DNA from 2 places in the Nocardioides ginsengisoli genome. Region 1 is predicted to be linked to the other one. Evidence: predicted binding sites of a transcription regulator. Region 1 holds the regulator's gene; the other holds the start of a gene.
What was found. The regulator LexA, encoded in region 1, represses DNA repair genes until DNA is damaged. The targets are predictions, from matches to a motif close to TCGAACANNTGTTCGA.

Region 2: a site for LexA is predicted at 1,934-1,949, ahead of AB4880_RS25505 (alpha-ketoglutarate-dependent dioxygenase AlkB). Genes of this name have one in related genera too.

What each region holds. Positions count from the first base shown of each region.
Region 1 covers NZ_BAABAC010000020.1:65,421-68,623, reverse strand. Annotated here, with positions in the region: partial or broken gene AB4880_RS10730 (LysM peptidoglycan-binding domain-containing protein) at 1-406, opposite strand, end outside; gene lexA (transcriptional repressor LexA) at 695-1,450, shown strand; gene AB4880_RS10720 (MXAN_6640 family putative metalloprotease) at 1,507-3,141, shown strand; gene AB4880_RS10715 (ATP-dependent DNA helicase) at 3,119-3,203, opposite strand, start outside.
Region 2 covers NZ_BAABAC010000050.1:31,610-34,812, forward strand. Annotated here, with positions in the region: gene AB4880_RS25490 (HD domain-containing protein) at 1-597, shown strand, start outside; gene AB4880_RS25495 (DUF8819 family protein) at 645-1,013, shown strand; gene AB4880_RS25500 (GntR family transcriptional regulator) at 1,134-1,823, opposite strand; gene AB4880_RS25505 (alpha-ketoglutarate-dependent dioxygenase AlkB) at 1,970-2,590, shown strand; gene AB4880_RS25510 (VOC family protein) at 2,599-2,997, opposite strand; gene AB4880_RS25515 (hypothetical protein) at 3,042-3,203, opposite strand, start outside.

The DNA.
Region 1 (3,203 bases):
TCGGGACGCGCAGCTGCTGGCCGACGAAGACCGAGCCGCCATCGATGGCATTGAGGTCTTCGATGGTGCGCATCATGTCGCGGACGTCGCCGCCGCCGGTGGCCGCGGAGGCGTCGCTGGCGATGTCCCACAGGGTGTCGCCGGGCGCCACGGTGACCACGTCGACCTGCGCCGGGCCGCCCGCGTCACGGGACGCGGCGGAGCCGGCGGCGAGCCAGACGGCCGCCGCGGCCACGATCAGGAAGGCGAGGGCGAACACCACGAGCCGGCCCCGGCGGGTGAGCCGGATCTGCCCCTCGCCGCCGTGCGACACCGGCGCGACGCGCGGGGCGGCGACGCGGGCGGGCCGACGAACGGCGGTGCGGCGGGCGGTGGTGATGCTCGGGACGATGGTGACGGTGCTCATGATGACCTCTGGACCTCCGGGGGAAGTGGACGGACCCTGTTGTACTCAGGGGGTCCGACGGAAGTGGTTCGATCAGACGTTCGATCGAACATGTGCACGAGATTAGAACACCGGTTCGAACAAAGTCCAGCATTTGTTCGAAACTTCGTTCGAACACCTTGGTCGCCGCACGAGCAACACGCCGTTCGAACACGTGTTTGAACTTCGCCCCCGACTTCGGTTAGCGTCGTCACACCGGTCCGCCGTCGCGGCCGGACCCCACCGACGCCGATCTGGAGGGCACCACCCATGGCTGACCGCAAGGCCGACAAGCAGGCCGACAAGCAGGCGAGCAGGGTGTCGGAGCTGCCCGACGGACCGCCCGACGCGACCGGGCTGACCCCGCGTCAACAGCGCGTGCTGGCCCACATCAAGGACAGCATCGAGAAGCGCGGCTACCCGCCGAGCATGCGCGAGATCGGCCAGGCGGTGGGCCTGACCAGCACCTCCAGCGTGGCCCACCAGCTGCGCACCCTGGAGGAGAAGGGCTACCTCAAGCGCGACCCCAACCGCCCGCGCGCGCTCGAGGTCTTCCTGCCCGAGGTGATGGCGGCTCGGCGCGCCATCGGCAACGTCGAGGAGCCCGACCGCCAGGGCTACGACGAGACCGGCATCGGCGACGCCGCTCCGGTCCCGGCCAACGTCCCGGTCGTCGGCCGGATCGCGGCCGGCGGCCCGATCCTCGCCGAGGAGCGCGTCGAGGACGTCTTCCCGCTCCCCCGCCAGCTCGTCGGCGACGGCCAGCTGTTCCTGCTCGAGGTCAGTGGCGAGTCGATGATCGAGGCCGCCATCTGCCACGGCGACTATGTCGTCATCCGGCAGCAGCCGACGGCCGAGAACGGCGAGATCGTGGCCGCGATGATCGACGGCGAGGCCACCGTCAAGACCTTCCAGCGCAAGGACGGCAAGGTCTGGCTGCTCCCCCACAACCCGGCGTTCGAGCCGATCGACGGCACCAACGCCACGATCCTCGGCAAGGTGACTGCCGTGCTGCGTCGGGTCTGAGCCTGACGATCGCGTAGGGTCAGGGGGTCCTGTCGTCCAGGCGAAGGCCGAACCCCATGACTCCTCGCAGCCGCTTCCCCCGCGCCGCGCTGCTGTCCGCGTCCCTGCTCGCCGGTCTGCTGACGGTGCCCTTCCTCGGCGCCGCGGCCCAGGCCGACGACAACGCACCGGCCCGCCCGGCCGGCTCGGCGTACAGCGACCCGTCGCTGATCGCCCCCGACCTGATCGACCCGGCACTCGGCGTCACCGCCGGCGACCCGACCGGCGACCCGACCGGCGACCCGACCGAGCAGGCCAAGCAGGCACTCGCGACGGTCCAGCAGATCATCGACCCGACCGTGCAGACGGTCACCGCCGACGGCACCAGCGCCGACCTCTCGGTCGCGCTGGCCAACCTGGCCACCAAGCAGGACGACCTCCCCAAGAACCTGCAGGACGACGCGGCCCGGCTGCTCGCCCGACCCAACAAGAACGACCCGCCAGGTGGCATCGAGTGCGATGCAGCCGGCAACGACAAGAACGGTCTGCCCTGCTACGGCGCCGCTACCGAAGCGCCGTCGGTCTGCGACAGCGGCATCTGCGTCCACTACGTCGCCTCCGGCCCCAACGCCGCCGGCGGCAGCTACGCCGCCACGGTCCTCGACGTGATGAAGAGCGTCGCCTCCCGCTACGTTGCCGCCGGCTACCGCAAGCCGCTGCCCGACCGCACCGTCGGTAAGTCCAGCGGCGGCGTGGGCAACGGCGACAACGTCTTCGACGTCTACCTCGCCGACCTCGGCAAGCGCGGCCTCTACGGCTACTGCACGACCGACACGCCGGTGGCAGGCCACGGCACGGCCCCCGCCTACTGCGTGCTCGACAACAACTACACCGAGCAGGTCTTCAACGCGCACACGCCGGTCGAGAACCTCGAGGTGACCGCGGCCCACGAGTTCTTCCACGCCGTCCAGTTCGCCTACGACGTCGGCGAGGAGGCGTGGCTCATGGAGGGCACGGCCACCTGGGCCGAGGACGAGCTCTACACCAACATCAACGACAACCGGCAGTTCCTCAGCTCCGGTCCGCTGGGGCGCCCGGCGCAGTCGCTGACCGCTCCGGCCGGCGTCTACGGCTCGTGGATCTTCTTCCGCTACCTCAGCGAGCGCTTCCCCACCCAGTACGGCGGCATGCCGGTCATCATCAAGGAGCTGTGGGACCGCGCGGCCGGCAACCCCGGCGCCCGCACCGCGCTCAACCGCCTGCTCGCCGTGCGCGGCACGGAGCTGCGCAAGCAGTTCGGCTGGTTCTCGACGTGGGACCGTCGTCCGGCCGCCTACTACTCCGAGGGCAGCGCCTACCGCGCCGCTCCGCTGTGGCGGAAGTTCCGGCTCACCAACACCCGTCGCAGCGCCTCCGCGCGCACCGACATCAACAGCCTCGCCTCGCGCACGGTCCGCTTCACCAGCGGCGCCACGCGCGGTCGGCTGCGGGTGAGCATCGACCTCTACAGTCGCGCCAGCGGCGGCTTCGCCACCGTGACCATCAAGGAGAAGGGCAAGTTGCCCGTCGCCCGGGCGATCGCGCTCAACGCGGCCGGCGACAAGCGGCCGACCTTCGCCTTCGGCCGCAAGGTGGCGTGGATCGAGATCACGCTCGCCAACTCCGGCACCCGCAAGCGCGCGGCGAAGATCAGCGCTCAGGTGGTGCGCTGAGCCTGCCGAGGGCGTTGCGCACCACGGTCGGGTCGGTCGTCGTCCACATCGGCGGCAGGCTC
Region 2 (3,203 bases), on a different contig from region 1:
GACCTGCCCTGGCCGCTGACCGGCGCCGATGGCCTGCGTGCCGAGCTCTGGGCGGCGTACGCCGACCCGAGCCGCGGTCACCACGGCACCCGGCACCTGGTCGAGGTGCTCACGCGCCTCGACGAGCTCGCCGCCGCGGGCACGGCCTTCGACCGCACGCCCGTGGTGCTCGCCGCCTGGTTCCACGACGCCGTCTACGACGGCGAGCGCGACGCCGAGGAGCGCTCGGCGACCTGGGCCGAGCAGGCGCTGCCCGCGGTCGCCGACCCCGCCACGGTCGCCGAGGTGGTCCGGCTGGTGCGCCTCACCGAGCACCACCGGCCCGAGCCCGGCGACGCCAACGGCTACGCGCTCTCCGACGCCGACCTGTCGATCCTGGCCGCCGACCGCGAGCGCTACGACGAGTACGTCGCCGCCGTCCGCACCGAGTACGCGCACCTGCCCGACGACGTCTTCGCGATGGGCCGCGCCGACGTGCTGCGCGCGCTGACCGACGCCCCCGAGCTGTTCTGCACCCCGCACGGCCGGGCGCAGTGGGAGGACGCGGCCCGCGCCAATGTCGCCCGCGAGCTCAGCGAGCTCACCGCGTCGCTGTAGCGCGACGCCCGGGCTGCGCCTCAGGTGCCGCCCGTCACAATGGGCCCGTGGACGACAACGCGATCTTCGTGGCCCGGGCCCAGGTGCTCGCCGACCTCGAGGCCCGCGGGCTCGGCTCGCCGGCGTCGGTGACCGCCCTCGAGGAGGCCTGCTCCGAGCGCCGGTGGTGGTTGAGTCAGTGGCCGCCGGGAGCCGAGTTCGTGGCGGGGCTGGTCGCCCAGGACGTCCAGGACGCGCTCGCCGACCAGTTCGGTCGCGGCGCGCGCGAGGGCCTGTGGCCGGTGTGCACCGCCTGCGACGGCGGACCGGCGCACGCGCTGCACATCGAGCCCGACCTCGGCGGACCCGAGCCGACCTGGGTGTGCGAGGAGTCCGGCGCGGTCGTCGCGCCGCTCGGCGGCCTCGGCCCCGCCTGACCCCGCCTGACCCCGCCTGACCCCGCCTGACCCCGCCTGACCCCGCCTGACCCCGCCTGCCCCCGCCTGACCCCGCCTGACCCCGCCTGACCCCGCTGACCCGCCTGACGCCGGCGGGCGTCAGCTGCTCAGCTGCAGGCTCATCGTGTAGGCGTCGCCGCGGTAGACGGTCCGCGACACCTCGACCACCACCTCGCCGGCGAGCGCCCGGCGGTTGTGGCGCAGCACGGCCGCGCCGCCGGGCACCTCGAGCAGGGTCGCCTCGTCGGGCGTCGCGATGCCGGCGGTGAGCACGTCCTCGGCCCACGTCGGGCGGGTGCCGCGGGCGCCGAGCTCGACGTACAGGCTGGCGGGGAGGGCGTCGAGCAGGCCGGGGATCCGGCCGTGGTCGAGGTAGGCGTCGGACAGGCAGACCACGCGGCCGTCGGCCATCCGCAGCCGCCGCCAGTGCACGACCGGCGTCCCGGGCACGACCTGCAGCGCCCGCGCCAGCCGCTCGCCGGCGACGACGTGCTCGGCCGCGAGCGTGCGTGCCTCGGCGACCATGCCACGCCGGGCCATGTCCTCGGTGAAGCTGGCGACCCCGGTCGGCGTACGCCGGGGGCCGGCGACGAACGTGCCGCGTCCGGGGAAGCGCTCCAGCACGCCCTCGCCCACCAGCGCGTCGAGCGCCTGGCGGACCGTCATCCGGGCCACGCCGAACCGGTCGACGAGATCGCGCTCGGACGGCGCCGCCGTCCCCGGGGCGCTGCCCTCGACCAGACCGCGGACGTATTCGCGAATCTCGACATGCTTGAGTGACCGGCTCATCGTCCCCCCTGGACTGCTGCTCCCTTCGAGACTAGGAGCGCCGGTCGCGGGCGTCCCGGAAACGCCCGATTCTTTGCCTCGCCTGCTCGCCGGAAAGAAGCGCGCGGCGTGCGAACATCTGTTCGAATCGGCGCTATCGTAGGCCCATGACGGTCGACTTCCAGACCAGCCTCTTCGACGCGGCCACCCCCGCGGCCGACACCGGCGAGCGGCGCGTCCTCAGCGCCGGCGCCTGGGTCGACGTCGCACGCAACTGGCTGCCCGACGCCGACGACGTCCTCGCGACCCTCGTCAACGAGGTGCCGTGGCGGGCCGAGCGCCGGGCGATGTACGACCGGGTCGTCGACGTCCCGCGGCTCGTCTACACCTACATGATCGGCGACGAGCTTCCCCACCCCGCGCTCACCGCGGCCCGCGAGCGGCTCAACGAGCGCTATGCGCCCGAGCTCGGCGAGGCCTTCCGCACGGCCGGCTGCTGCTACTACCGCGACGGCCGCGACAGCGTCGCCTGGCACGGCGACACCATCGGCCGGGGCTCCACCCACGACACCATGGTCGCGATCGTCTCCGTCGGCGACCCGCGCCGGCTCCACCTGCGCCCGCGCGACCCCGAGCGGCGCGACGAGGCGTTCGCCGTCGAGATGGGCCACGGCGACCTGGTCGTGATGGGCGGCTCCTGCCAGCGCACGTGGGAGCACGCCGTACCGAAGGTCGCGGCGGCCGGCCCGCGCATCTCGGTGCAGTTCCGGCCCCTCAACGTCTTCTAGATCTGAGCTCAGCCCTCGAGCTCGGCGTCCGAGCGCAGGATGCAGAACTCGTTGCCCTCCGGGTCGGCCAGCACGACCCACCCGCTGCCCGGCCCGTAGATGCCGCGGTGGTCGTCGACCTGGGTCGCGCCCAGGTCGAGCAGCCGCTCGAGCTCCTCGTCGCGGGTGCCGGTGCCGCGCCTCGGGCGCAGGTCGAAGTGGACCCGGTTCTTGGCGGCCTTGCGGTCGGGGACCTGGATGAACAGCAGCTTGTGGCCACTCTCGGGGTCGATGATCATGCACTCCTCGTGGCCCGGCTCGTTCGGGTCGTCGGGGAGGTCGGTGTAGCCGAGGACCGGCTTCCACCACTCCGAGAGCTCGTAGGCGTTGGCACAGTCGACGGTGGTGTGCGAGATGTACGACGTCACGCCTCCACCCTCACCCGCGGGCCCGCCTCAGGCAAGCCGGTTGCTCAGGGCGTCGCGGCGTCGGACGGCGTCGGCGCCGGGTTCTGCGTCGGCGTCGCGGTGTCGGACGGCGCCGGGCTCGCCGAGTCGGACGGCGTCGGCGTCGGCGTCGGCGTGGGCGTCTCGGGGCCGGTGACCGCACCACTGGGCTCGACGGGGGCCGGGGC